3 regions of the Paraburkholderia sp. XV genome follow, and region 2 is predicted to be linked to each of the others. Evidence: riboswitches for the same ligand, from Rfam matches in the RefSeq annotation. Region 2 holds a riboswitch; each other region holds the start of a gene.

Region 1 (10,142 bases), on a different contig from region 2:
GCCCGGCGCATTTCCTCTGTGGGCTGGCTGCATGTATCGCTACGCAAATCAATCATATTGTGCTCCGTGGTGGGCATCGTTTACGGTAGCGAGAGTCTGCGCCGACTAAATTCGGGCTTTTTGGATAATTTTGCGCATATCACTGACGCGCCACTCCCGGAGAAACACCAAAAAAGCGGCTGAACTCACGACTCATGTGACCTTGATCGCAGTAGCCGACCTCCATTGCGACTTGTCGTAGAGAGTGACCCTTCAACACGAGATGCTTGGCCAGCTCGACCCGCCTTTGTACAAGATACGCATGTGGTGCGACACCAATGGCTTTTTTGAATTCGCGAAGCAGATGAAACGCACTCATCCCTGCGGCTTCGGCGATGATGTCCAACGACGGATTCGTTACTAAGTTTGCGTCAATATAATCGCGGGCCCGCTTTACGGCGCCCGGTATCGGTGAGCTTTCTACAATTCGATGCGACATTTGGCCATGTCGGCGCGCCAGTTGCAGAACCGCGACGGTCAATCTCGATGATTTTTCCAACTGAGTCGCGTCACCGGATTCAGAGCAGAGGTGCGCTTCGTACAACGCTCTCATCGTCTGCGCATCATCGATTACATTGGACCGGAAGTGTAGGCTTCCCGGCAAGTCCTCGCCATCAGCTTTCAAAAGATTCATAAGAGCAGGCGTTGGGATGTAGATCATCCTGTACTGCCACCCTTCATCCGTCGCAGGCCGCCCTTCATGCACATGACCAGGGTTCACGACGCATATCGTGCCCTCAGGCATTATCACTCTTTGCCCTCGACCGCTCAGGAACGCCTGAGCGCCACGCTCAATCACGCCGAAAGCGAACTCATCGTGCGCATGCGGGGGGAACCGGTGCGTTCGATAGGTGGCGCGGAGCAGCTCGGCACCTGCGAGTGATGGCTCGCGCCAAAGCTTGACAACATTCGATCGTGAAGAAGCTGACGCGCCCATATTCGGTTCCAAACAGTTCAATGGCCAACACCCGCCTACCGGTGCGGGCGTCACCGCCCAGAATGCAAGCGATTGCGGCGTCCGCAGTATGACCCTTTAATTGTACCTACATCTAATAGGCCAACGATCCTCCCAGACATTTTAGAGGCAGGGAGCGTAAACGCAAGCAGCCAAAATACAGCTTCCCCGCATCCATTTGGCTCTTTCACAGCGCTGGCGGCCCATCCGTCTCGAAAGCGGCATATATGATGTGCCCCTTATTTCATGGCAGCTCAGTAACTAGGCTGCCGTTGTGCGTTTGCCCCTTAACGCAAAAAACGCAATTTTGTCCACTTTTTGAAAGCAGGAACCAACGAACATACCTTCGCGGTCGAGACACTGCGGTCGGCGCTTTTCCCCTGGGCGCCACCCTGCTTCCGCTGAATCAAATCGCGTCACCCGCCCGACGCGATGCCGCACGTGTCCGGCCGGCAGTTTCACCACCTGGGCGATCGAACCCGGATGCGTGACCAGTTAACTACAGTGAGGCAATTCTTCATGAATCATGCAGAGCTCCAACATCTCCAGATTGCGTTTCCGTACAAACGGAAGTACGAGAATTTCATCGGTGGCAAGTGGGTAGCTCCTGTCGGCGGCGAATACTTCACGAACATTTCGCCTATCACAGGTCAGCCGTTGTGTGACGTTCCTCGTTCGCAAGAACAAGACGTAGAGCTTGCGTTGGACGCAGCCCACAAGGCCAAAGCAAAATGGGCTGTCGTGTCTCCCGCAGACCGAGCCGTCCTGCTGAACAAGATTGCTGATCGAATGGAGGCGAACCTCGAACTGCTGGCAGTCGCGGAAACCATCGACAACGGCAAACCGATTCGCGAAACCCGAGCCGCAGATCTCCCCTTGGCTATTGACCACTTTCGCTACTTTGCGGGATGCGTTAGGTCTCAGGAAGGTGGACTGTCAGAGATAGATCACGACACGGTTGCATATCACTTCCACGAACCCCTCGGTGTCGTGGCACAGATTATTCCGTGGAACTTCCCGCTCCTGATGGCCGTGTGGAAGCTGGCGCCGGCTCTGGCCGCCGGAAACTGCGTAGTGTTGAAGCCCGCCGAGCAGACCCCAGCGTCAATCCTCGTGCTTCTCGAACTGATTGAGGACCTGCTCCCTCCTGGCGTCCTCAATGTCATCAATGGATTTGGCGTTGAGGCCGGTAAGCCACTTGCATCCAACCCGCGTGTAGCAAAGGTGGCATTCACGGGCGAGACCACCACTGGCCGGCTCATCATGCAATATGCCAGCCAGAATCTCATTCCCGTTACGCTCGAACTCGGCGGGAAAAGCCCGAACATCTTCTTCGAAGACGTCCTCGCAGCCGACGATAGCTTCTTCGACAAGGCGCTCGAAGGTTTCGCGATGTTCGCCCTCAATCAGGGGGAAGTCTGCACCAGCCCGTCACGCGTGCTGATCCAGGAATCCATTTACGAGAAATTCATCGAACGCGCCATCAAGCGTGTCGCTGCGGTCAAGCAGGGGCATCCGCTGGACCCGAATACGATGATCGGCGCCCAAGCGTCGTACGAACAGCTCTCGAAAATCCTGTCGTACCTCGACATTGGCAAGCAGGAAGGTGCCGAGTGTCTCATCGGCGGAGAACAGAATCGCCTTGAAGGTGAGCTCAGCGCTGGATACTATGTCCAGCCGACAGTCTTCAAAGGCCATAACAAGATGCGCATCTTCCAGGAAGAGATTTTTGGCCCGGTCGTGTCCGTTGCGACATTCAAGGACGAGGAAGAGGCGCTGTCGATTGCAAATGACACGCTGTATGGGCTTGGTGCGGGTGTGTGGACTCGCGATGGCGCAAGGGCATATCGTCTCGGCCGAGCGATTCAGGCCGGACGCGTGTGGACCAACTGCTATCACCTTTACCCCGCACACGCTGCATTCGGTGGCTACAAGCAGTCTGGTATCGGTCGCGAAAATCACAAGATGATGCTTGAGCACTATCAGCAGACGAAAAACCTGCTGGTCAGCTACAGCGATAAGCCGCTCGGCTTCTTCTGAAGCCAAAACCCGATCGATTGTCGTCGATTTTACGCGAATCGACCCTACGAGGAGAGTCGTACCGTCGCTCTGACGGGTTTGCCGGCGCACCACCCAAGGTGCGTCGGCGCTTTTTGACATCATTTCCGCGCGACCTTGGGCGGCCTCTTCACAAACATCCTTTCTAGACGATGTTGGGCATCTCGGACAATCAATCTGACTTGACTTGTACAAGCATGAGCATGACGAAGGCGGCGAAGTGCACCTCGGCGTTGGCCGGCGTGATATATACCGCGAGCAAAAGACCCATCGCGTCGACAGTTATAACGGATTTGCTGCCATGTTTGCGCTCTTGAGCGTCGTAACCGACACGTGGTTCGCTTTCGCGGTGGGCTGCAACGCGTGCGCACATCCCATCGCGCACCTTACGGGCGGGTCACTGCTGATGAAGGGAGCCCTCCGTTCGAACAAACATATTCAGGAAGGGTACGTGCATTCGCCGGGATCGCGTTTGACGACAGTGGAATAAGCATAAGAGGCGACATTGATGTAACGCATTTCCGGCCAACAACCTAAAAGAACATCAGCAGCCAAGCATAACTCGCATTCATGCGCCGGTATGCCGGTACGTCATCAAATCAAACCGCAAGTGTCTGACTTGCCAGACTACCAAACAACATCGCCCTCCATCGCATCCCTTCGCCTGAAAGTGCTGCTGAGGAGCAACAGTAACGCCTACTGCTGATGGTCAGAGCAAATACGGACTAGCTGCAAGCATCGCGTTGTGCTCCGCGTCCCTCAGAAAGTCGCCCTGATCAATAGGGTGAACGCAAACTCTCATCGAGCCGCTCCCGGCGGCAATCGAACGACGTCAGCGCGAGCAGGATCGCATTGCTCCGCACCGCCGCAAAGCGGCCCACAGTACCTGCAATCGCACACTGTGATTGGTCGTAGAACAGATATCAAAGCGATGTCACGAAGACCCCGTGGTCGGGAGAACGCCACGTTTCATATGTCGCTTCACAAAGCCGCGTAAAAGACAGCCGTCAGCGCCGATGTTTGGGATGCCTCAACCGGCGCTGACCCTTGCAGCTATCGGACGATTCCGAGTGCTTCGAGTTCCGCCTCAGAGAAAAGCCGCGATCGTGTCAGGAACCGTAGACCGGACGCCCGCTCCAAGGAGAACATTCCGCCGTTCCCGGGTATGGCGTCGATGATGACCTGGGTATGCTTCCACGACTCGTACTGCGCTTTCCCCATATAAAACGACACGCCCTCGATCTCTCCCAGACGAACGTCTGAGTCGCCGACTATAAGCTCACCTTCTTGCAAACACATCGGCGCACTTCCGTCACAACAACCGCCCGACTGATGAAACATCAACCTCCCGTGTCTCTTGCTCAGTTCCCGAATGAGCTTAATTGCTTCTAAGGTCGCCGTCACTCGTTGAGGAATTTCTGACATCTCATACTCCTTGGTTTAGCAGATCAAGCTACTTTCGTCGCCGTGCGCGCGGCATCGTGAATAACTGGGCTCATGAGAGAAGCCACGGTATACGCAGTTGCGGCTGAAAGCGTCCACCCCAAATGTCCATGACCTGTATTGTAAAAGACACCCGGAATCTTGCCTCGTCCTACACGCGGCAACATGTTGGGCAGCATCGGCCGTAAGCCGGCCCATGGCACGACTCGGGAAGTCGACATCTCAGGGAAATGCTTTCGCGCCCACGCGATGAGTGGGGCGACTCGGTCAGCACGGATGTCACGATTTACGCCATTGATCTCGGCCGTCCCAGCGATCCGAAAGCGATCGGCCCCCAAGCGGCTAGTCACAATCTTTGCTGCATCATCCAGAAGGCTTACCCAAGGCGCTGCAGCCCTGCTCTCCTCGTCATCAAGATAGACCGAAATTGAGTACCCCTTCACCGGATAAACATTGACATGGTCACCCAGTATCGCCGCGAATCCACGGCTCCCCACACCTGCGCAGATCACAATTTGGTCGAACTCATCGACCTGCTCTTGATCGGGGGTCGCTGACACAACCCGAAGGCCTCCCGCGGATAGAGGAGTGATATTCTGCACATTTGAGTCGAACCGGAATCGGACGCCGTGGCGTTCACACGCGTCTGCAAGACCTCTCGTGAACTTGTGTATGTCTCCGGTCGAGTCCGACGGTGTGTAGAAACCACCATAAAAATCGCCGTGTAGAGTTGGTTCGATTTTGCGTATCTCACTTGCCGATACGGCTTCACGGTCTAATCCTCCCGCTTGCAGGAGCCTATTTACCTTGGACGCCGCGTCAAAGCCCTTTCGATCCGCATAGAAGTGCAGAATCCCACGCCGCTCGAGATCGAAAGAAATATTCTCTTTCTTCGCGATCTCGAACAGGTGTTCTCGCGCTTGTAGTGCGATGCGCACCGTCTCCACAGTGTTCGCTTCGTAACGCGGGATCTGCTTCAGGAATTCGGCCATCCACGAATACTTATGGTACGAAGGCGACGGATTTAGAAGCAATGGAGCCTCCTTCGTGAGCATCCACTTAAGCCCCTTTAGCACCGTAGCACTACTGTTCCAGACTTCAGCGTTACTCGCGGACAGCTGCCCCCCGTTCGCGAACGATGTTTCCATGGCCGCGTAACGATGACGGTCAAAAACGGTAACGTTGAATCCCCGCGTGGCGAGGGCGTAGGCAGTCGTGACGCCGGTGATACCGGCACCGATCACAGCGACTTTCGGCATGGTCATATATCCAGATGGTTTAGTGTTCGCCAGAAAACTGGCGTCCAGGCCCCATCTGTCCATGTACCTGAGAGCTTCACTTCCCCTATATCAGAGAAGTTCCCCTTCGGTGGATGCGCTAGGCATCACTCTCCAGATGTTCGCGTTGTGCAGTCCTTTTTGCCTGAGAGTTTCCGGGGCGGTTGCTCCGTCGGCGTCGCCAAAATGCGATCTCTTCCGCACAGCATGTTCGAACCCCTACACCCTACCCCACACAAAAATCCTAAGCAAATGCTTTCTCAGTTCTATCGATTGTATGAAGCGTAGAAATGCGAAACATCCAGAGCCCATCTCTTAATTCTTGACTTCTTATAAATGTTGCATATAAGGTAAAAGGTGCGACCTTCACGCACGCCACAACTTCATTGCATACTAACGAAACCATTCTCAAGACACTATGGATCAACTCATCGAATCAAGACTTAGGAAAGCGAATCTCACACTTCCTAACGCAGTCAAACCGTTTGGAGCCTATGCAAATGTGAGCCAAGCGGACGGACTGATCTACGTATCCGGGATGGCCGGCTTTTTGGATGGAAAGCTAATTAAAGGGATAGTCGGCGACTCGATTGATGTCGAGCAGGCGGCTTTCGCAGCTCGACAAACCATGCTAATGACACTTGCATGCCTCGATGAAGCGATTGGTCTCGGAAAGATAAGCCGCTGCATCCGGCTCACCGTGTATTCGCGAACGACAAGCGACTTCGAACAGCATCCGGCAGTCGCCAATGGTGCTTGCGATGTTTTGTCTAGTGTCTTTGAAGGCCAACCGCTGCCGGCTCGAACCGCGATCGGCGTGTATACCCTTCCCATGGGTATCGCGGTCGAGATCGATAGCGTATTCAAATTGAGCTGAAAGAAGATTGGCGCACTTCGGGTGCCAATCCCTAATACCGCGAGGTCGAAACCTCAACGACCGCCTTACTCTACCAACGCACACAACGCGGATTACACCGCACGTTGTCGCATCCCTCGCGGCCTGGCTGCGGGGGATGCGACGAGAGAGTATCTGTCCGCTATTCAGGACGGTTCATTACGGCCCTCAAGATTGAGAAAAGCACGTATACCTGATCCCATACTGGTACTCAGGCAACCCAAGCGTAGCGAGGCATATTCCGCCAAACCCGGCCGCCCTTTCCCTTTATGCTTCAATATTGCGACTTTTCGTTTCTGGGAGAAATAGCAGACCGACGACGAATGAGACCGCTGCGATCGACACTGGATACCAGATGCCTGCGTAGATGTTCCCGGTAGCGGCGACAAGCGCAAACGCAGTCGTTGGCAGGAAACCTCCAAACCAGCCATTGCCGATGTGATACGGCAGAGACATCGCGGTGTATCGGATCCGCGTCGGAAAAAGCTCGACCAATGTTGCTGCGATCGGACCGTACACCATGGCGACGAGAAACACCAAGCCTGTTAGCATCAACATAACCATTGGATAGTTGATCTGACTCAGATCGGCTCTGGTCGGATATCCCACCGCGCTTATCTGCCTGCCTAGCGCTCCATTAAACTCCTTAAGCTTCGCCTTGCGCTCGACCGGACTCAGGGTCGCCCCTTCGAAGCTTGAAATAACTTGATCGCCGACTCGCACAGAAGCGACGGTACCTGCTGGTGCAGCTTGATTCTTGTAGCTAACGGACGCCTTGGCAAGGAAGGACTTGGCGATATCACAGGAGTTCACAAACTCAGACGTGCCAACCGGATTAAATTGAAACGAACATGTCGCCGGATCCGCAACCACGACCACGGGCGCGCGCTGCTGCGCCTCGGCGAGAGCAGGATTTGCATAGCGTGCCAAACCATGGAATAGCGGAAAATAGAGAAGCACCGCAAGCAGGAATCCGGTGAGCATGACCGGCCGCCGCCCGATTCGATCCGAAAGCGATCCGAACAGGACAATCAAGGGTGTGCCGATAACCAAAGCACCTGCAACCAGCAGGTTCGCCGTAACTGACTCCACCTTCAACGTCTGGGTCAGAAAAAACAGAGCGTAGAATTGACCCGCATACCAGATTACAGACTGCCCTGCTACCAGACCGAAAAGCGCGATCAGAACGAGCCTGACATTCGACCATTGTCCGAAAGCTTCCTTAATCGGGGCTTTGGAGGTCGCATTCTCAGCCTTCATCTTTAGGAATACCGGTGACTCATGAAGACTGAGCCGAATCCAGACCGACATGGAAACCAGAACTATTGAGAAGATGAACGGAATTCGCCACCCCCAGTCGGCAAAGCTCGATTCGCCCAACGTCAGCCTTACGCCCAATACGACCAAGAGAGAAAGGAAAAACCCAAGTGTCGCAGTCGTCTGAATCCACGACGTAAATGCACCCCGCTTACCAGCGGGTGCGTGCTCGGCGACATATGTGGCAGCACCGCCATATTCCCCTCCGAGCGCAAGCCCTTGAATCAAGCGAAGTACAATCAACGCGATAGGCGCTGTGATACCAATCGTCGCGTAGCTTGGCAGGATGCCAACAATAAACGTCGATGCCCCCATCAACAAGATGGTGATCAAGAACGTATATTTTCGTCCAACAAGGTCCCCCAATCTACCAAATACCAGCGCCCCAAATGGTCGGACGGCAAATCCCGCTGCAAAAGCCAATAACGCAAAGATAAACGATGCCGTCTCATTGACGCCGGAGAAGAACTGCTTCCCAACAATAGCGGCCAACGACCCGTACAAGTAGAAGTCGTACCATTCGAAAACAGCGCCTAGCGAAGACGCGAACACGATCTTTCGTTCCTCGCGTCTCATCCCTTTCGATGGTTGTTCGGTGTATATCGATGTACTCACGCCCCCTCCGATTCGCCCATTCACTTATGTAGATTACGCACTAGATTCCCAGCAGATAACGACGGTCCTCTTCGGACATCGACTCAAGCCATTGCGCTTCAGCTCCCGGCTCCGGCAAGACCTTGCCATATTCGACCATCTGCGAGGGAAGCAGATCAGATACGTACACCCACACGGAGCGGCCTTGTGTATCAGCAGCCTCAACGACTACTTGGGAAATGTCTTCGAGAAGTTGTCGCTTCTGCGCGGCAGTCCTTCCGGCCCGAATGTGGCCGTGAATGAAGATCAGTTCAGACTTCAACGGACTCCCCCCGAGAAAGTGATCCCCTTGCTGAATCTCCTGAAAGATGACCTGAGCAAAAAAACTCTGCGCCCCCGTTGCATTACTATGTGACCGGGTAATACCGTGCGCGATTTTCTGCTTCATTTCTTTCGTGAGACGGCCCGTGGCCGCAGACACTACGTAGGTAGGCATGAAACTCTCCGTGCAAAAATGACCCGAATACTTAAACGTATCTGACCGCTAGAAAAGCAGACGATGAAGGTACATAAAAAGATGTAGATACAACTATTTTAGCGAAGATGTATAGATGTAGATACATCTTATCCAATGCAAATCAGCTTTCGTACGGGTGTTTACCCTTCTTTACGCTAAAAGCGGGGACTGACCTGCTGCAGAGACTCCAGCGCCTCCAGCAGACGCGTATTTGCCGGGCCCCTCATGAACCGCTGCACTTCGGCCTCGACTTTCGCCTGCGCGACTCGCCAATAGGGTTCGGCGCTTCGCAGTTTTTTCACACCCTCTTTGCTCAGGCTTGCGAGTTTATAGCGCGCATCTGTATCCGGAGTAACTTCCACCCACCCCGCACTTATCAGAATATTCAGGTTACGTGAGATCGTAGTTCTGTCCAGAGCCGCCTCTGTTGCTACCTCGCTGAACGTCGCAGAACCGAGCCTCTCAAGAGCGCGAAGCAGAGAAAATTGGGTGATTTTGAGGCCAATGGGCCTCAACGCTTCGTCATAAACGCTAGTCAAAGCGTTTGCAGAACGTCTGAACTGAGTGCAGTAGCAATCGGTGAACATACGATTTGCAGTTGGCCTTTGCGGTAGCCGAACGAGTGCCAATAAATGTATATACATTTACCATACCCCGAATTTACCAAAAAGTCAACGCCCCTTTGCGTTAGGCCGCCCACGCCTCCTAGGTGTTGCGGCAGCGCGGCCAGCGCACAAAGCAACCTATAGGTGACCGCTCGCACTAGGGGTCGAATCGTCGAAATTGACTGGGCGTTCACGTAGGTCAGATTGGACGCATCCCTGCCTGCTGATATGGCGGCGGTCCTGTCCCGACATGCATGAGGATCTGTCCGACAACAGGACGCCCAACACCAGGGATTTGCGTCATGTCGACCTGGCGCTATCACGAACACCATATGTGGATTCTGCGTCAGCTACCGTCCAGATATCGCCGGGACTGCCCTCCCCGTTCGATGAGCACATGGCGTCTCGGAAGATCTCGACCGTCGGCGGCGAGCGGTTCAGT
Region 2 (10,142 bases):
CGCGGCGCGCCGCCAACCCGCCGCCGATGCGCCACGCAATTGATTCCATGCGCTTTTTGCCGTTCGCGTGAGAACCGCGATGTTAACACGAATGCCCTTTCCGATGCCTCGGCTTATACCTTTCGGACGGCATCCTCCCGGCGCGCGCCGCCCGATGCGCCACGATGCGCTGCGCAGCTATGCCAAAATTGCGACGTTGTGCGCCGCCCCCGCGGCGCGCCGGTTTTGCAGGGAACACGCATGTCTTCATCGCTGAGAATTGGCTTGATGGGCTACGGCTTTGCCGGCGCCACATTTCACGCGCCGGTGATCGAACACTGCTCGCGGGCGAGCGTCGCCGCGATCGCCACGGGCCAGCCGGACAAGGCGCGCGCCGATTATCCGAACGCAACGATCGTCGCCGATATCGACGCGCTGCTCGCGCTGCCGGACATCGAATGCGTCGTCATCGCGACACCGAACGACACGCACTTCGACCTTGCGCGCCGCACGCTCGAAGCGGGCAAGCATGTCGTCGTCGACAAACCCGTCACGCTCTCCGCCGCCGATGCCCGCACGCTCGCGGATCTCGCGCAAAGCAAGGGGCTGGTATTCGCGCCGTTCCACAACCGTCGCTGGGACGGCGACTTCATGACCGTGCGCGAACTGATCGCGAGCGGCGAACTCGGCCGCATCACGCATTTCGAATCGCACTTCGACCGCTTTCGACCGGGCATCCGGCAACGCTGGCGCGAAGAAGCATCGCGTGGCGGCGGCCTGCTGTTCGATCTCGGCCCGCACCTGATCGACCAGGCGTTGACGCTGTTCGGCGCGCCCGAAACGGTCTATGCAACGGTGAAGGCGTATCGCGACAACGCGAGCGCGCCGGACTACGTGCATCTGCTGCTTGGCTACGCGAATCACGAGGTGGTGCTGCACGCTAGCGCGCTGACGGCGATCGTCGCGCCGCGTTATACGATCCACGGCACGCGCGGCAGTTATGTGAAATACGGACTGGACACGCAGGAAGATCAGCTGAAGGCGGGCTTGCGTCCGGGCGACGCCGGTTTCGGCGGCGGCAATGACGCTGGCACGTTGCGCGTGCTCGAAGGCGAACAGGAAGTGCAGCGCGAACTGCCGACGCGCGACGGCGCGTACGTCGAGTTCTACCGCGCGCTGGCGGCGTCGATTCGTGATGGCGCGCCGTTCCCGGTCAGCGCGGCTGACGCGGTGGACGTGATGGCCATCATCGAACTGGCGGATCGCAGTGAGAAGGAAGGGGCGAGGCTGGCGTTCAGGCGCGAGGCGTAGCAGTCGGGGGGCGGCGATTTCGCTGCCACCCGTCAGGTATGGGCCTTCGTGGCCCTCCCGCATCCATGTGGATCAAACAGAAAGAAAGGAAGGAATATGCAGCATATCGTCCGCGCGCTGGGCTGTTTCGCGTTGGTTTCGTCGCTCGCCGCGTGCGTGGTCTCCCCGTCGCAGCAGCTCGCCGAGCCGTCTCGCGCGCCGAATCCACATGAAATGGCCGTGCATCGCCTCGAACAGGTCGACGGCCGCATCGACAACATGGGCCGCAGCATCGATGCGCGCGTGAATCAGGGTCACTTTCCGCCGCCCGACGGCGCCGCGCTGCACCGCCGGCTCGACACGATCCGCCACGAAGCGCACGACATGGCCGGACAGCACGGCGGCGGCCTCACGGGCGACGAGCAGCGCGTGCTGAATCAGGAACTGGACACGGCGTCGGCGGCCATCAACCGCTGATCGCACTTCGGCGCGAGCGGGATCAGGGCCCCGTTATCGTGGCCACGACGCGCTCGCGCAACTGAGACCACACGGTCATGTACTCGGCGCGTCCGCTTCCGACGGCAGCGCGCTTGAGTGCATCCAGCATCACGAGTTCCTGCGCGACCTTTCCTGAACCCGGATACACCAGCGGCAGTTGTAGGGGATTGAACGATGCCACCTGCCAGTGCTTCTCGGTTGCGAGCAACAACGATACGAGCCGCTCTATCAGGAACGTTTTCACGGGCGTATCGCCCATTGCGTGGCGGCCCGACGCGTTGAGCGCCTTGCCGAGCGGTGTACTGTTCGATTCCGCGATCCCGAACACGATCTCCGCCTGGCCCAGCCAGTGCCGCCAGAAGCGCGGCTTCGCGACGAAGTAGTTGCAATACACGCTGTTCGACGAATCCATGATGAGCGTGCTCAGTTCGATGCCCGGCTTTAACAGTCGCACGATTTCATCGAACGGCCCCCATGCGTTCGGATGTCCCTGCGCGCCCTGTAGAAAGACGTTCGTAAACAATGCACCCGCATCGAAGAAGGGTGAGAACGACACGATATCCGTCGATTCCGGTACCGTGGCAAGAAACGCATGAACGTCGCTTGCTTCGAGATTCGTCTTGACGGCGAACTTGGGCGACAGGAAACCGTAGAATGCCGTGTCGTCCAGCGTCTGCTCTTGCAGAAAGCGGCGGATTGGCCAGTACTCGCGCCAGTCGGGCCGCTGTCCGACGTTGTCGAGCGGAATGAAACCTTCGTCCAGGCCGCTGCGCGTCTGATCCGAATAGTAGATCTGGTAAATGTGCGCCTTGGTCATCGATTGGATGGTGATGGGTGGACACGAGTGGCCGCATGCAGCCGTTTTGCAAGTATCCGGGGCAATCCGGCAAGCCAATTACTCGATCAGCCGGTAGATCCGGCACCAGTTCGGTCGATCGCGCCCCATGTCAGACCGCAACGCGCAGCCCGGGTTTTTTTGACTGTGCGAGGGGTTGCGCCGCCCGCCGAGCCGCCTTCCCAAAAGGTCCCTCGCCCCGATTTGACATCCCTCCGGCCCTCGCGTACATTCGCCGCACGCGTCGGGAGAGCGCGCCGTCCGCTGTCGTTTTCAGAACGCCCAGCAGCCAGCGCCGCCGAAGGGGCACACCCGCAAACTCTCAGGCAAAAGGACCGACCGCGTCGAAAAACCCGCTCGTCATCCGGTCATCACGACCTCATTCGAATGAGCGCCCGTTTTTCGCACTCTGGAGAGCGGCAGTAGCGCCCGTGCACTAACCCGCACGCGCAGGCTGCCCACCGAAGGGGCGCGCGCCAGCCCATCAGCACTCGCTGACGGCAGCGCAATCTCTCAGGTATCGAGGACAGAGGGGGCATGCAGTTATCGCTCGTTGGCCCGAGATGGGATCAGGCCGCGAGGGGTTTCGCCGCATGGCCTTTCCTGTTTAGCGACGCCCCGAGGCCCCGATGACCGAACTCAAACACACCCCGCTCCACGCCACGCACCGTGCGCTCAATGCCCGCATGGTCGATTTCGGCGGGTGGGACATGCCCGTCAACTACGGCTCGCAGATCGAAGAACATCGCGCCGTGCGCACCGACGCCGGCATGTTCGACGTATCCCACATGTGCGTCGTCGATTTCACGGGCGAGCGTGTGCGCGCGTTCTTCGAGCACGCGCTGGCGAACAACGTCGGCAAGCTGCAAACCCCGGGCAAGGCGCTCTACTCCTGTCTGCTCAACCCCGAAGGCGGCGTGATCGACGATCTGATCGTCTATTACTTCGGCGAAGATCATTTCCGCGTCGTCGTGAATGCCGGTACGGCCGAGAAAGACGTCGCGTGGTTCAACAAGCTCAATGACGAACAAGGCTTCGGCCTGACCATCAAGCCGCGCCGCGACTACGCAATCGTCGCCGTGCAAGGCCCGAATGCGCGCGAAAAAGTCTGGGCGACCGTGCCCCACGCGCGCGCCGCCAGCGAAGCCCTCAAGCCGTTCAACGCCGCGCGCGTCACCGATACGCCGTTTGGCGAACTTACCGTCGCGCGCACCGGCTACACGGGCGAAGACGGTTTCGAAATCATCGTTCCCGCCGATCACGTCGAAGCGCTGTGGAACGCGCTGCAGGCACAGGGCGTGCGCCCGGCCGGTCTCGGCGCGCGCGACACGCTGCGCCTCGAAGCCGGCATGAACCTGTACGGCCAGGACATGGACGACAACGTGTCACCCCTCGACGCCGGCCTCGCATGGACGGTCGACCTGTCCGCGCCGCGCGATTTCATCGGCCGCGCGAAGCTCGAAGCGGACGGTTCGAAGTCGTCGTTTGTCGGCCTGATCCTGCACAAGGACAACGGCAAGGCAGCGGGCGTGCTGCGCGCGCATCAGAAGGTCGTCACGCCTCAAGGCGACGGCGAAATCACCAGCGGCACGTTCTCGCCGACCATGCAGGAATCGATTGCGTTTGCGCGCGTGCCGAAGGGCGTGCAGCCGGGCGATGTCGTCCACGTTCAGATCCGTGACAAGGCACTTCCCGCCAGCGTGGTTAAACTGCCATTCGTGCGCAACGGCAAAGTGCTCGTCGGCTGATCGGTCACACGATGAGCGTCACGAGACAGACACCGGACAGACACGAAAACGTCGCGTGCGTCCCACCATTTAAATCAACCGAATTACCGCATAGGAGCATCCGATGAGCATCCCGGCCGATCTGAAATACACCGAATCGCACGAATGGGTCCGCACCGAGGCGGACGGCACGCTGACGGTCGGCATCACCGACCACGCGCAGGAAGCACTCGGCGACATCGTCTTCTTCGAAGTGCAGCAGCTGGGCCAGACCGTCTCGGCAGGCGATACCGTCGCCGTCATCGAATCGGTGAAGGCCGCCTCCGATATCTACGCACCGGTTTCGGGCGAGATCATCGAGGCGAACCAGAACGTCGCCGATACGCCCGACGCCGTGAACAGCGCGCCGTACGACAACTGGCTGTTCAAGATCAAGCCGGCAGCGGGCGCGTCGGAAGACCGTCTGATGGACGCCGCCGCGTACGGCAAGTCGATCGGCGAATAAGCCACTTACTCACGACCGGCGCGGCGTTCGCAATGACAGACGCAAGCCGCGCCAGCAGGAACATTCCATGAAGCTCGAACACCCGGATCGTCTGATGAACCGCACTCCTCTCTCGCTCGCCGCGCTCGAAGTGCATGACGCCTTCGCCGAACGGCACATCGGCCCGGACACGGCCGATCAGCAGTCGATGCTCGAAGCCCTCGGCTTTGCATCGCGCGCCGCGTTGATGGACGCGGTGATTCCGAAGGCGATTCGCCGCCAGGACGCGCTGCCGCTCGGCCCCTTCGCCCAGCCGAAGAGCGAAGCCGAAGCGCTCGCCGCGCTGCGCGAACTCGCGGACAAGAACCAGGTGTTCCGCTCGTATATCGGCCAGGGCTACTACAACGCGCACACGCCTGCCGTCATCCTGCGCAACGTGCTCGAGAATCCGGCGTGGTACACGGCCTACACGCCGTATCAGCCGGAAATCTCGCAGGGCCGTCTCGAAGCGCTGCTGAACTATCAGCAGATGATCGTCGACCTGACGGGCCTCGCAATTTCGAACGCGTCGTTGCTCGACGAATCGACGGCCGCCGCCGAAGCGATGACGCTGCTGCAACGCGTGGGCAAGCCCAAGTCGAACATTTTCTATGTGGCAGACGACGTGCTGCCGCAAACCATCGAAGTCGTGAAGACGCGCGCGAAGCCCGTCGGCATCGAAGTGAAGGTCGGCCCGGCTGCCGATGCGGCGGGCTCGAATGCGTTCGGCGTGCTGCTGCAATATCCGGGCGTGAACGGCGATGTGCACGACTACCGCGCGCTCGCTGAAGCGATCCACGCAGCGGGCGGCCATGTCGTCGCCGCCGCCGACCTGCTCGCGCTGACCATGTTGACGCCGCCGGGCGAATGGGGCGCGGACGTGGCCGTCGGCAACTCGCAGCGCTTTGGCGTGCCGGTTGGCTTCGGCGGCCCGCACGCGGCGTATCTCGCCGTGCGCGACGAATTTAAACGTCAGATGCCGGGCCGTCTGGTCGGCGTCACCGTCGATGCACAAGGCAATCCCGCGCTGCGTCTCGCGCTGCAAACGCGCGAACAGCACATCCGCCGCGAAAAGGCGACGTCGAATGTCTGCACGGCGCAGGCGCTGCTCGCGATCATGGCCAGCATGTACGCGGTCTATCACGGCCCACGTGGACTGAAGATGATCGCCCAACGCGTGAACCGCATCGCCGCGCTGCTCGCGGAAGGCGCGAAGCAACTCGGCTATACGCTCGTCAACGAATCGTTCTTCGACACGCTCACCTTCGAAACGGGCGCGCGCACGCAAGCACTGCACGACGCCGCGACGGCGAAGGGCATCAACCTGCGCCACGTGAGCGACACGCGCGTCGGTCTGTCGCTCGACGAAACGACCACGCGCGCCGATCTCGCCGATCTGCTCGCCGCGTTCGCGCAAGCTGCATTCGTCGAAGCCGTGCCGCAAATCGACGAACTCGATGCAAAGCTCGGCGCGTCGAACACCTTCCCGGCAGCGCTCGAACGCGAAAGCGCGTATCTGACGCACCACGTGTTCAACCGTCACCATTCGGAAACGGAAATGCTGCGCTATCTGCGCAGCCTGTCGGACAAGGATCTCGCGCTCGACCGCTCGATGATCCCGCTCGGCTCGTGCACGATGAAGCTGAACGCGACGTCGGAAATGCTGCCCGTCACGTGGCCCGAGTTCGGCCAGATTCACCCGTTCGCGCCCGCGGAGCAAACCGTCGGCTACCGCGAAATGATCGATCAGCTCGAACAGATGCTGGTCGCCGCAACCGGCTACGCGGCCGTGTCGCTGCAACCGAACGCGGGCTCGCAAGGCGAGTACGCGGGTCTGCTGATCATCCACGCGTATCACGAATCGCGCGGCGAAGGTCATCGCAACGTGTGCCTGATTCCCGCTTCGGCGCACGGCACGAACCCGGCGTCGGCGCAGATGGCGGGCATGCAGGTCGTCGTCGTTGCTTGCGACGCGCAAGGTAACGTCGATATCGAAGACCTGACGAAGAAGGCCGAACAGCATTCGGCCAAGCTCGCAGCCATCATGATCACGTATCCGTCGACGCACGGCGTGTTCGAGCAGAACGTCCGCGAAGTTTGCGAGATCGTGCACGCACACGGCGGCCAGGTTTATGTGGACGGCGCGAACATGAACGCGATGGTCGGCCTCGCGGCGCCGGGTCAGTTCGGCGGCGATGTCTCGCACCTGAACCTGCACAAGACGTTCTGCATTCCGCACGGCGGCGGCGGTCCGGGCGTCGGCCCTGTCGCCGTCGGCGCGCATCTGGCCAAGTTCCTGCCGAATCAAACCTCGACGGGCTATGAGCGCGACGCAAGCGGCATCGGTGCTGTCTCCGCTGCGCCGTATGGCTCGGCGTCGATCCTGCCCATCTCGTGGATGTACATCGCGATGATGGGGGCGAAGAATCTGACGGCTGCCACCGAAACCGCAATCCTCAACGCGAACTACGTCGCGAAGAAGCTCGCGCCGCATTACCCGGTGCTGTATTCGGGCCCGGGCGGACTGGTCGCGCACGAGTGCATTCTGGATCTGCGTCCCATCAAGGAAACGAGCGGCATTTCCGTCGACGATGTCGCAAAGCGTCTGATGGATTACGGCTTCCACGCGCCGACGATGAGCTTCCCGGTGCCGGGCACGCTGATGGTCGAGCCGACCGAATCGGAATCGAAGGAAGAGCTGGATCGCTTCATCGAAGCGATGATCGCGATTCGCAACGAAATCCGCGACGTCGAGGAAGGCCGCAGCGATCGCGAAGACAATCCGCTGAAGCACGCGCCGCATACGGCAGCGGTCGTCGTCGCGAACGAATGGCAGCATGGCTATGCGCGCGAAACGGCAGCGTATCCGTTGCCGTCGCTTGTCGCGAAGAAGTACTGGCCGCCGGTTGGCCGCGCCGACAACGTGTACGGCGATCGCAACCTGTTCTGCTCGTGCGTGCCTGTGGCTGATTACGAGTAAATGCGAAGTATTGAAGTGGTGTAAACCGTGCGCCGGCCGATCTCGACCGGCGCACGGTTCTGCCGGCAGTCCTGTTACTCCGCGCGTCAAACCGTTACCATCTCACACCGAATCAGCCCAACGAAGGAGTTTCGCATGGTGCGACAGGTGCGAATGATGCAACCAACGACACACCGTACGCGTGCGCCGCAACAACCCTCTCCTGCCTTCCCGCTCACCGCGCTATTGATCGCGGCCGTCGCGTTCTGCGCCCAGAACGCCCACGCCGCCATGAACCTCTGCGCCGCCCCCGCGCTGCAAACCAGCGAGCGCACCAATTCCGACCCGGGCGTCAAGGCTTTGGTGAGCAATGTCCAGGCGCATCTGAACGAACCGGCGCACGCGGTGCGCCAGTTGCATACGGAAGGCACGCTGCCTCACGAGGGCATCTACGACCAGAGCAAGGAAGCGGAGAAAGATCTCGACCTGTTGCGCGATGCAGCCCTCGCGTGGCGCGCCACCAGCGACGACCGCTACCTGAAGCTGGTCGACCGCCTGCTGTACGCATGGGTCACGACCTACCAGCCGTCGTTCAATCCGATCGACGAAACGCCTTTCGAAGGGCTGATCCTCGCGTACGACATGACAGCGAGCGCCCTGCCCGTGAAGACGCGCAATGCCACGATGACCTTCCTCGCGAAGCTCGCGAACGGCTACATCGCGCAGATCGACGGGCAACCGCGGCCGCTGACGGGCACCTTCCGTAACAATTGGCAAAGCCATCGCGTGAAGCTGATCGCAATGGCGGCCTTCACGCTCGACAACCGCAAGATGATCGAGGCAGCGCAGCGCCTGTACGTCGAGCACGTCAACGACAACATCGCGCCTGACGGCACGACCGTCGATTTCGGTGAGCGCGATGCGCTGCACTATGTGACGTACGATCTTCAGCCGCTGGTGACGGCGGCGCTCGCCGCGCGCCGCCACAACCGCAACTGGCTCAACGAGCGCGCGCCGAGCGGCGCGACGCTTGCGGCCGCGCTGAACTGGCTCACGCCGTATGCAACGGGCGCGAAGACGCACGACGAATTCGTGCATTCGAGCGTGCCTTTCGATACAAAGCGCCGCGAGGCCGGTTTGCCCGGCTATAGTGGACAGTGGGACCCGAAGAATGCGGCCGAGCTGTATCACCTCGCCGCGCGGCTCGACGGACGCTACACGCCCGTCGCGCTGAAACTGGCACCGACGCCGCCCGCGTGGCTCGCCGTGTGTCTGCCGTTGCCGGCGCGTTGATCACGCGCGACACATTTCGCTGCCGCGCTACCCGCGCAGCGCAGCACAAACGAATTTCCAGCTAGCAGGAGCAGTGATGGCAGTCAGCGTTTTCGATCTCTTCAAAATCGGCATTGGCCCGTCGAGTTCGCACACGGTCGGTCCCATGCGCGCAGCGCTGATGTTCGCGCAAGGGCTCGAGCGCGACGGGCTGCTCGACAACACGGCATCGGTGAAGGTCGATTTGTATGGTTCGCTCGGTGCGACGGGCAAAGGCCACGGCACCGATCGCGGCGTGATGCTCGGCCTGCTCGGCGACGCGCCCGATACCGTCGATCCCGACACGATCGCGGCCCGCCTCGAACAGGTCCGCACATCACGCACACTTGCGCTGCTCGGCAAGCACGTCATTCCGTTCGTGCAGAAGGACCACATTTCGTTTTACCGCCAGGCCCTGCCCGAACATCCGAACGGCCTTAAGCTGCGCGCTTTCGATGCAAACGGCGAGACGCTGCGCGAATCGACGTATCTGTCGGTTGGCGGCGGCTTTGTCGTGACGGCGGGCGCGCCGAATACGAAGGTGCTCGCCGCTGTCGAACAGTTGCCACATCCGTTCCGCAGCGGTGCCGATTTGCTGGAGATGTGCAAAACGACGGGCAAGAGCATCGCGCAACTGATGTGGGACAACGAGCGCGCCTGGCATACGGACGAAGAAACGCGCACCGGCCTGCTGAAGATCTGGGACGTGATGCAATCCTGCGTCGCGCGCGGCTGCGGCATCAACAATCCCGACGCCGACGGCAATCTGCCCGGCCCGTTCCAGGTGAAGCGGCGCGCGCCGCAACTGTATCGCGCGCTGACGGGCAATCCGGAGCGTGCGTTGCAAGATCCGCTGTCGATGGTCGACTGGATCAATCTGTACGCGATCGCCGTCAACGAAGAAAACGCGGCGGGCGGCCGCGTGGTCACCGCGCCGACCAACGGCGCAGCGGGCATCATCCCCGCTGTGCTGCATTACTACACGCGCTTCATGCCGAACTCGAACCAGCAAGGCGTGTT
Region 3 (10,142 bases), on a different contig from region 2:
TGCTGTCGATCTCAACCGGGATGCCCATCGGCAACGTATGCGCGCCAAGCGCGCTTCGAGCTGGAAGCTTGTCTTGCCCAAACAATGTCAGCAAGACGTCACTGGCGCCATTGGCTACTTGCGGATGCTGGGTGAACGACTGTTCAGCACGCACGTAGACTGTCAGCCGGCTGCATCTCTCGACGTTGTCGAGCCCGCATGCCTGATCGACGCAGGCCAGGATCATGAGCATCGTCAGACGCGCTGCGTGCTGAGCCCTTTCCAGAGACACATCGGCGCCGACTATTCCGACAATCGGCTTGCCATCCTCGAACGGCCCGAGACCGGAGACATAGAGTTGACTCCCCGAAATGGAGACCGTCCGATAGGAGCCGAGCGGGTCAATGGGCGGCGGCAATTCGATGCCGGCTTGTGCAAGGCGTTCGGATACGTTCATGTTCGGCTCAGTCTGAGGTGATGAAACAATAGCGTACTCTGGTCAATTCTGTTTGATGCATTGGGGTTCGAAAGTCCACTGTAATGTACCCAGCCAGTAGTTCAGGGTCGGCTGGTGCCCGACACCCGATCCAGGATGCCGGCGAAACCGGGCAGAACCAGCTGGACACATATCCGTCGGATATCTTCTCTCGCGTTGAAGTGGCGGACGGGCGGGCAAGATCACACGGTGCATCCCGACCCGCAACGATGGGCCTCGAAGCGCATCGGAGCGACCGTTGCCGAGATGGCGAGCGTTACGTGCCGATGCTCTCGCGGCCTGACTATCAGGTGGCTTCAGGGTCGAACGGCTGCCTGACGCCCTCACTCAACGCATCATCAACACCGCCGCGCCCGACAGGCGCCCACTGCGCAGGTCGTCTAAGGCGCGATTTGCGTCGGCGAGCGGATAGCGCGTCACTTCGATATCGAGCTGCATGTCGCCCGCGATCTTCATGAACGCTGCGCCGTCGGCGCGCGTCAGGTTTGCAACCGATACGACGCGGCGCTCACCCCACAAAAAGGCATAGGGAAACGCGGGAATATCACTCATGTGTATGCCGCCGCACACCACGATGCCGCCCTTGACGACCGCCTTCAGCGCGGTCGGCACGAGCGCGCCGACGGGCGCGAAGATCAGCGCGGCATCGAGCGGTTCGGGCGGCGCTTCGTCGCTGCCGCCTGCCCACGTCGCGCCGAGCCTGCGCGCGAGTTGCTGCGCGGTGTCGTCGCCCGGCCGCGTGAACGCGTATAGCGTGCGGCCCTGATGACGCGCGACCTGCGCGACGATGTGCGCCGCTGCGCCGAAGCCGTAGATGCCGACGCGCCTCGCGTCGCCTGCCATGCTGAGCGTCCGGTAGCCGATGAGACCGGCGCACAGCAGCGGCGCAGCTTGCGCGTCGTCGTAGCGCCCGGGTAACGGCAGGCAATAACGGTGATCGGCAATCACCTGTTCGGCGTAACCGCCGTCGATTGTGTAGCCCGTGAAGCCAGGCGTGTCGCAGAGGTTCTCGCGGCCGCTCGCGCAATACGGACAGACGCCGCACGTGCGGCCAAGCCACGGCACGCCGACGCGGTCGCCGATATCGAAGGCCGTCACGTCCGCGCCGCGCGCCGCGACCCGGCCGACGATCTCATGACCCGGAATCACCGGCCGCCTCGGCTCGCTCAATTCGCCATCGACGACGTGCAGATCGGTGCGGCACACGCCGCATGCCAGCACGTCGATCAGCAGTTCTCCCGCCGATGGCGCTCGCTGGGGCAACTCGCGTTCGGCGAGCGTGGGAGTCGATCCGTCGAAAACCATTGCGCGCATGCTCGATCCTCCTCGCGTGGAATCCGCCAATGCCGCGTCAAATGCGCCGCGACGCGCGACAGTTCAACCGCGCGATGCGGATGCCGCGTCGTCCGTGAGCCGCTTCTCAGGCTCCTGAGAGGGTTGAACGGGCGCGGCAATAGATGGGAGCCACGGCTGCCATGCGCGCACCCACATCGACCACATCGAGAACATCGACAGCGGCGACGCGAGCGAGAAAAAATCGGGTTGCAGAAACCACCGCGCGGCGGCTTCGACCGACGGCACGGCGGTAATGTGAATCGCGACGCTTTCCGCATTGCGGTCGGGCAGTTTGCGCCGCGTAATTTCTATATCGACGGTGGGCAGGTGGGCGGTAAGTTTCGTCTCCATGCTCGGCCTCGCGATGACAGGTCAGGTGCTGGGAGCGGGCATGTCTGGGAAGGCACGCCCGACGGTGACGCGTTCAGCAAACTCTATCATGCAGCACTGCATGATCCCTGTCCCGACTGCTGACGCAACGGGCGAGGCGCTTTGTGTACGCGCCGTGCCCGAAGCACAAAAGCACCGCAGCACGGAAGTGCCGCTGCGTGCCCGTCAGCGCCGTCCGCCGTGGAATCCACCACCGCCGAAATGCGCGCCGCCAAAGCCGTTGCCGCCGCCAAAGCCGCCGAAGTGCTGGCCACCGAATCCGCCGCCTCCGCCAAATCCGCCGCCTCCGCCGCCTCCACCGAACCCGCCGGCGTGCTGGCTGAAGCGCTGCTCGCCAGTCATGCGCGCGTCATGCTGCTGGTCGAGATCGCTGCCGACCCGGCCGTCCGGTTGGGCCGTTTGCCAGCCGCTCGACGTGTGCTGTTCCCACGATCCGCCGTCCGAACGACGATAGACATTACCGTCGTGTCCCGCGTAGACGTCGCCGTTGTTCCAGGCAACGGCATTGCCGCGCGACTGGTTTGTCACGATCCCTTTGCTGGCGGTCTGATATTGCCCCGTCTGCGTATTGCCGGACACACCGAATTCGGCGGCGCCCGCGCGGCCCGTGCGGGCGTTGTAACCGGCGACCTGACGGCCCGCCGCATAGTTGCCGTTGTACTGATTGCCGACGATACCGCCGCGACCCGCGCCTTCCCGCCCAGTAACGGGATTGGCGAACGAGCCTTGCCGGCCGGCCGCATAGTTGCCCGAATACGGATTGAATGCGGCTCCGCGTGCGCCCTGAAAGCGCGCGCCTGTGGCGGGGTTATAACCGGCTCCCGCCGTGCCGCGCCATTGCGTGCCCGTCCATGCATTCCAGCCTGTCGTGTGGGTGACCGTGCCCTGGCCCCAGCGGCCGTAGAAATTCGCCTGGTTGACGTTCACGTTGTTCCAGCCGCCGCCCCAGTAACCGCCGCCCCAGTACGGTCCCCAGTAAGGCGACGCGCATCCCCAGACCGCTCCCGCGGCAAAGCCGAACGCAAAGCCCTCTGCCGCGCCCAGCGCGAAACTCGCGCCGTACCCGTAGGTCTGCGGATAGCCGTAGTAATACGCACCGACATACGGCGCATACACATAACCCGTGCCGTAGACGACCGTGCCTTGCGCATCGACGACGACCCCGAGATACCCCGGCGTATAGCCGACGACGACGGTATCCGGCGTCACCGAATAGATGTGGACATACGTCACGTAGTGCAGCGGCGCGCTGGTGGGAATCGTGTAGATCACGGCCGGAACCTCGGTCGCGACGGTCCAGCCGCCCATTGGCGATATGGAGACGAACCAGACGCCGTTGGCTACCGCGTAGAAATGCGTCGAGTCGACTTCGATGACGGGCGTCGCCGTGTTGATCGCGTATCGCAACGGCGTGCCGGAGATCGGCTCGAAGCGCGGCGCGCCATCATACGAAACCGACAAGGCGGCTTTCTGACGGGACACCGACGCTGTCTGCGGAATGGATGCGGCAATCGCCGCCTCTCTCGCTTGAGGCGTGCCCGGCACGGACACCAGCACATTCGCCTTCGGATCGTGCGGAGAAATCTTCGCGAAGTCTGCAGGAAGCTGATTGCCCGGAACGTAAGTCCAGGGGCCGTCAGTCGTCGCAGCCGTGAACCAGCGCCCCGACACGAGCACGTAATACTGGTTCGTCGTGGGATTCACGAACACGGCGTGATCGGTATTGGTAACGGTCAGCAGTCCCGTGCCGTCGACGGGCTTCAGTTGCGCGGCACCGTCCGTCACGATCAGTTCCGCCGGACGGGTCGCGACGAGCAGGGCGGGGGCCTGTGCAGCGGGTTTGCCGCTGGCGGGCAGCATCGGGTCGGCGGGATTTTTTGCGGCCGCTTGCTGCGCGGCATCGGACAGCGTTTGCGACGGCGTCGCGAGGACTTGCCAGGGGCCGTTCGTATCGCGCGCATTGAACCAGTAGCCGGCCGCATGCAGGTACAACGTGCCGCCGGCGTCACGCATCAGCAGCGCGCGGCTGTTGAGCGCGCGCTGGAAGCCTGTGTGTCCGACGTTTTGCCATGCGGGCGCGCCGTCGACCAGCACGAGCACGGTGGGCTGCGTGGCGAACAGGATTTGCGGCGGGTCGTTCTTCACCGGCTCGCGCATCGTATTCGACAGCTCTTGCGATGCCGCGTAGCTCGTCTGCAACTCGTCGAGCGGCATGCTCATGCCCGCTGCGGGCAAGCGCGCGAGCAACGAACGACGAATGCTGTCGGCGAGATTCGCGTCGGTTGGAACGTCGACGCTGTCGATCTGTATCCCGGTGAGTTGCACCAGCCCGGATGGCTTGTCGATATGGGCACGGGCGGAAAAATGCGCGACGCCGAAGGTCGGCGTACCGTTGGCCTTGCCGACGGCAACTGCGGCGCGCCCCGAAATGCGATTGCCGTCCCACTTCTCGATTTGCGGCTGATACATCTCGACATGCTCGCCGTTCGTCTCGAAGTTGCGTGGCCAGTCCGCCTGCGTGGCCGGCACGGGGGCGTTCGCCGCAAACGACGGCGCGATTTGCCAGGTCAATGCGGTGAGCGTCAACACCGACGCGACGATCTGAGTCAATCTCACCCTCGCGCCGCGCTCTTTAAAGTTTGCGTTCATCTTCGAGATATGTCTTCCGTTGATTGTTGGTTGCCCAAAAGAAAAAGCCGCCTCTAAAAGAGGCGGTTAAAGCTGGCGGAGACCAGAGAAGATTCCTAAATATCTGTGAATCGTCAGAACCGGTGTCGAATGCCTGTCGAAACGACGTATTGGCTCTTGCTCGTCGAGGGTGCAGCGGTGCCGTTGACCTGTGTCAGGTTCGCGCCGACCTGATTGTCTGCGCCGATCTGCATGACGCTTTCAGCATAGACGTCGGTGCGTTTGGACAGCGCGTAGTCGGCCTGGACGCCGAACTGGTTCCAGTGCGAAGAACTGTTGCTCGTGCTGGACGTACGCGGCGTGCTGCGCAAGCCTTGCGTGTACGTGTACGCAGCGCCGAGACTCAACTCAGGCGTCACGCTATAGCGCGCGTGGATTTCGTGGTTGTTGTAACGCAGCGAGGAGTCGCCGATGCTGTCCTGATAGCGGGTCTGCGTGAAGACCGTGCCGATCGTCAGCGGTCCCATCACATGGCTCACGCCAAGACCCCAGGTGCGCTGATTCTGAAGGCCCGGAAGGTTCGTCATCGCCGAGGGCGGAAGGTTCTGGATCGCGCCCGAACTGTTGTTGGAATTCAAGCCCTGAATCTGCAGATAGGCAGCTGCGAATTGCAGGCTGGCGTACTTATAGCCAGCACCGACGCTATATGCGCGGTTGTTCGCAAAGCCGCTCGCATTGTTTGAGAAGCCATACAACGCGTTGAACGAAGCCCCAGCATAGTTTGCGCTTTGATACTTGACCGAATTGCTGATGCTGAACGTGCTGTTCAGGTTGTCGTTATCGCCGCGGTGCGCGAAGTACGTGCCGCCCCAGGTGCCGGCTGCGGAGACCGGGCCCAGATAATCGACAACCGAGTCGTACTGGCGGCCGAGGGTCAGCGTGCCGTAATCGGCAGCAGACACGCCGACGAATGCCTGGCGGTTGAACAGGCTGTTATTGGACTGATTGTTATTGGCCAGGCTGCCGTTGTTCACGTTGAAGCCGCTTTCGAGGTTGAAGACGGCCTTCAGCCCGCCGCCCAGGTCTTCCACGCCGCGCATGCCCCAGCGGCTTTGCTGCACGTTGCCGCTCGTCATGCCGACGGTTGCCTTCCCGTCGGTCAGCCCGCCCGGCGTCATGGGCGAATTGCGCGTGGCCTCGTTGCTCACGTAAGTCAGGCCCGCGTCGACGAGGCCATACAGCGTGACGCTGCTCTGCGCGTGCGCCGCACCCGCGAAGGCCGCCGAAGCAGCCGCGAAAATCAATGTGGTTTTTTTCATATTCGTGTTCCGTACTAAGCCTGGCGACTTGAATGAATGTGCTGTGCTCCGTGTTCGAGATAGCCGCGGCAAGTAGCGTTGAAAACTCGCGGCATGCGTCGATCACGCAAAGCGCACTATAGAGTCTGAGTTGATGTTTCGTTATGTTTAATAATTAAAAACTATTTTTTAGGAACTCAAAATAAATCCGATTTTTAATGATAAGAAGATGTTTTTTCTGATGAAAACCATCTCGATATTTAGTTTGAAAATGGCGCGGATTTGATTTTGTGTTGTGACATTGCTACGTTGCTCGTTTACATGGGTGATAATCGTATTTGCGGTGATTTAGGCTGTATCGCTGAATGGATTTGGTGATTTAATGTTGATATATATGTCTAATCTGTTTTATTTCTGTTGCTCATGCTGAATAAGTTGCAGGCAATACGAATTTTCTTAAGAGTCGCCGAGAACAACTCGTTCAGTCGAGCCGCTTCGAGTCTCAATCTTTCCAATGCGGTCGTGACGCGCTATGTGGCGCTGCTGGAGGCGCATCTCAATGCGCGTCTCGTCAATCGCACGACGCGCAGCGTGTCGTTGACGGAAGCGGGCCGCGCTTATGCGAGAGGGTGCCAGCAACTGCTGGAGTTGCTGGATTCGATGGAGTCGGCCGTGACAGAAGAGGCGGGCGAGCCCACGGGCACGCTCAAGGTCGCGGCGGCGGCCTCGTTTTCACTGGCGACGCTGGCGCCTTTGCTGCACCGCTACCGGATGCGTCATCCGAAGGTGAAGCTGGACCTCACGCTGCTGCATCATTCCGTCGATCTCGTCGAAGATGGGTTCGACGTCGGCATCGTCGCGTCGTGGCAGGTGAATGGCAGCACCCTGGTGAAGCGTCCGTTGCTGTCGGTGCGGCCCGCCGTCGTCGCGTCCGCCGGCTATATCGACCGGCACGGCGCGCCGGCCTCGCTCGAAGACCTTGCCTCGCACAGCTTCCTCGCGCCTTCGCGAGACATGCACGGAACCGAGTGGTCATTCGCGAGCGCCGACGGTCACGAGCGGACCTTGAATCTCGACTCGGTGTGCAGGGTGAACAGCATGATCATGCTTCGGCAACTGGTGCTCGCCGACATGGGCCTCGCCATCCTGCCCGAAGACTACGTCATCGGCGACATTGCGAACGGCGCGTTGCTGCGCGTGCTCGAACAGTATCGGGTGACCAACGGTCTCAAGGAAATGTCGCTCGTCTATCCCGGCCGCCGGCATGTGTCGGCGAAAGTGCGCACCTTCGTGGACTTCACGATCGAATACTTCCGGAGAGGTTTCGCGCCGGGTGCGCCGCGAGCCGACTTGACATCGAGCTGAGCCGTCCGGCGCAAGGTCGTCCGGAAGAGGGGCTTGCCAGCTTCTTTTGGCTTCGGTAAGGTCGCACTGTTCCACAACGCAGCACGGGAGAGATCGTCCCCAGCGGACGACGCCGACGGAGCAACCGCCCCGGAAACTCTCAGGCAAAAGGACCGTGCAGCTGGAACATCTGGAGAGCGGCGCCGTGCGCGCCCACCGAAGGGGAGCCCCCGCCGTTCGCGGCGCGCGGGCGAAACTCTCAGGTACATGGACAGATGGGGCATCGGCGCCGGCTGCTGCGTGCAGCAGCAAGAAGCGACAGCACGAAGCGCGGCCGGCGATGCTCAACGAACACTGGACCATGTCATGTCACGAATCGCCATCATCGGCGCCGGGATTACCGGCGTCACGACCGCTTACGCCCTTGCGCAACGCGGCTATCGCGTCACTGTTTTCGAGCGTCACCGCTACGCGGCGATGGAAACCTCGTTTGCCAACGGCGGGCAACTGTCGGCGAGCAACGCCGAGGTCTGGAACAGCCGCGCGACCCTCATCAAGGGTCTGCGCTGGATGTTCAGGCGCGACGCGCCGCTGCTGATGAATCCGCGTCCCGACTGGCACAAGTACAGCTGGATCGGCGAGTTCATGCGGCAGATTCCGCACTACCGCGCGAACACGATCGAGACCGTGCGCCTCGCGATTGCCGCGCGCGAGCATCTGTTCGGTATTGCAGCGCGGGAAGGCATCGACTTCGATCTCGAACGGCGCGGCATCCTGCATTTCTACGCGACGCGCAAGGAGTACGAGTCCGCGCTGAAGGTCAATGCGCTGCTGCGCGAAGGCGGCCTGGAGCGGCGCGCCGTCACGCCGGAAGAAATCCGTTCAATCGAGCCCGCGCTGCACGGCGAGTTCTACGGCGGCTTTTTCACGCCGTCGGATTCGACGGGCGACATCCACAAGTTCACGCGCGGTCTCGCCGACGCATGTGCGCGGCACGGCGTCGAGTTTCGCTACGACACGGCGGTGCAGTCGATTCACGAGGAAAGCACCGGGCGGCTCGTCGTCGCGAGCCAAACGCAAGGGCAGCGCGATGCGGCGGCGTTCGACAGCCTCGTGATCTGCGCGGGAGTCGGCAGCCGCGCGTTCGCGGCGATGGTCGGCGATCATGTGAACGTGTACCCCGTAAAGGGCTATTCGATCACCGTGTGTCTCGACGATGCGAAGAGCCAGCAGCACGCGCCGTGGGTCAGCCTGCTCGACGACAGCGCGAAGATCGTCACCAGCCGGCTTGGCGCGGACCGCTTTCGCGTCGCGGGCACGGCGGAACTGAACGGCCTGAATCGCGATATCCGTTCGGACCGCATCGAGCCGCTCGTGCGCTGGACGCGTGAGCATTTTCCCGGCGTATCGACAGCGCGTGTCGTGCCGTGGGCGGGGCTGCGTCCGATGTTGCCGGGCATGCTGCCGAAGGTTGGACGCGGCAAGCGCCGTGGCGTGTTCTACAACACAGGTCACGGTCATCTCGGATGGACGCTGTCGGCGGCGACGGCGGAGGGTGTCGCGCAGGCATTGTCGGCGTCGTCGGTATAACCGGCGCGTAGCGGACGATCCGCGCAGGCGGGCGGCCAGGACTTTCGAAGTCGAAACGCGAAGCAACGTGCGTGAGCGTTTGCGAGCATGCGTAGCCGCGAGCGTCTGGCTGCCCGCTTCATCGACGCGGAACCGTCACGAATGAATGACGCGTTTTGCGCGACAGTAATCGCGTCACGGCGGCGTAGCCGCTGACGCGTATCGAGCTATCAGCGCGGACCATCAGCGCGGACTATCAGTTCGGACTATCAGCGTACCGGCAGCAGTGCCAGCGACGCACGCCAGGATTTGTACTCGCTGCAATTTTGCTGCCCGCTCTCTATAAATGAATCAGGACGAACGGGTCAACCGTTCGCGTCCTGGATTGTCCATTGCGGGCAAACATGCAACTGAATCTCACGTCGATCTCGATCCACCCGGACAGACATCAAGGGTCGATCGCATCCGTCTGCGCTTGCGGGTGGATCGTCATGCGACATGGTTTGCGTCGGCCGGATGGGCTCTGTTTCTTTTCGGACTCTTCGGTGTGCTATGTCACAGTCGCCGGCTGCGACGCACGAAATAATGTCTTCACAGTGCCAGGCATAACGAACGCCACGGAGGTGCGCTGTGTTTCACTCGACTCTATCCCGCACCTGGTTATGCACCGCCGTGACAACGGCCTGCCTCGCCGGATACCCCCACGCCAACGCCGAAGCGATCGCACCGCATGCTGCGGCTGCTTCCGCGCCGTCGCCTGCGTCCGCGCCAGTGAAAGAGAAACGAACGGCGCCCGCGAATGCGAACGCCCCGCTCGACTTCCCGGCGATCGTCGAGCGTTACGGGCCCGCCGTCGTGAACATCCGCGCGATCCTGCCGGAAAAGCCGCTGGCAGCGCCAACGCCGCCAGCGCCGGCCGCGGCGCCTGCGGCCGCTTCGGGCGCGAGCTCCGAAGCGATCGACGGTGACGACCCGCTGTTCGCGTTCTTCCGGCAGGCCATGCCGCAGTTGCAGGACGGGCAGAGTAGTTCGCCGCGTGCGATGTCGGGCGTGGGCTCGGGTTTCATCGTCAGTCCCAACGGACTGATACTGACGACGGCGCA

What was found. A riboswitch is a leader RNA that binds a small molecule or an ion and turns the genes downstream of it on or off. The one in region 2 is predicted to bind glycine.
Region 1: it holds a riboswitch for glycine, as region 2 does, so the genes downstream of both, KFO72_RS06000 (D-amino acid dehydrogenase) here and gcvT (glycine cleavage system aminomethyltransferase GcvT) in region 2, are expected to answer to the same signal.
Region 3: it holds a riboswitch for glycine, as region 2 does, so the genes downstream of both, KFO72_RS04080 (D-amino acid dehydrogenase) here and gcvT (glycine cleavage system aminomethyltransferase GcvT) in region 2, are expected to answer to the same signal.

The regions. Positions count from the first base shown of each region.
Region 1 covers NZ_JAGUUD010000007.1:58,893-69,034, reverse strand. The annotation lists gene KFO72_RS06025 (threonine aldolase family protein) at 1-56, opposite strand, end outside; gene KFO72_RS06020 (AraC family transcriptional regulator) at 140-976, opposite strand; gene adh (aldehyde dehydrogenase) at 1,514-3,034, shown strand; gene KFO72_RS06005 (DUF779 domain-containing protein) at 4,106-4,477, opposite strand; gene KFO72_RS06000 (D-amino acid dehydrogenase) at 4,501-5,754, opposite strand; glycine riboswitch at 5,895-5,983, opposite strand; gene KFO72_RS05995 (RidA family protein) at 6,191-6,649, shown strand; gene KFO72_RS05990 (MFS transporter) at 6,935-8,560, opposite strand; gene KFO72_RS05985 (tautomerase family protein) at 8,640-9,074, opposite strand; gene KFO72_RS05980 (MarR family winged helix-turn-helix transcriptional regulator) at 9,251-9,682, opposite strand.
Region 2 covers NZ_JAGUUD010000002.1:49,637-59,778, forward strand. The annotation lists gene KFO72_RS01470 (oxidoreductase) at 241-1,290, shown strand; gene KFO72_RS01475 (hypothetical protein) at 1,387-1,746, shown strand; gene KFO72_RS01480 (hypothetical protein) at 1,769-2,584, opposite strand; glycine riboswitch at 2,838-2,951, shown strand; glycine riboswitch at 3,002-3,142, shown strand; gene gcvT (glycine cleavage system aminomethyltransferase GcvT) at 3,232-4,350, shown strand; gene gcvH (glycine cleavage system protein GcvH) at 4,454-4,834, shown strand; gene gcvP (aminomethyl-transferring glycine dehydrogenase) at 4,902-7,832, shown strand; gene KFO72_RS01500 (alginate lyase family protein) at 7,968-9,104, shown strand; gene KFO72_RS01505 (L-serine ammonia-lyase) at 9,181-10,142, shown strand, end outside.
Region 3 covers NZ_JAGUUD010000005.1:10,633-20,774, forward strand. The annotation lists gene KFO72_RS04050 (RidA family protein) at 1-436, opposite strand, end outside; gene KFO72_RS04055 (zinc-dependent alcohol dehydrogenase family protein) at 803-1,789, opposite strand; gene KFO72_RS04060 (hypothetical protein) at 1,853-2,161, opposite strand; gene KFO72_RS04065 (carbohydrate-binding family V/XII) at 2,366-4,849, opposite strand; gene KFO72_RS04070 (porin) at 4,963-6,147, opposite strand; gene KFO72_RS04075 (LysR family transcriptional regulator) at 6,550-7,491, shown strand; glycine riboswitch at 7,566-7,656, shown strand; gene KFO72_RS04080 (D-amino acid dehydrogenase) at 7,837-9,060, shown strand; gene KFO72_RS04085 (trypsin-like peptidase domain-containing protein) at 9,670-10,142, shown strand, end outside.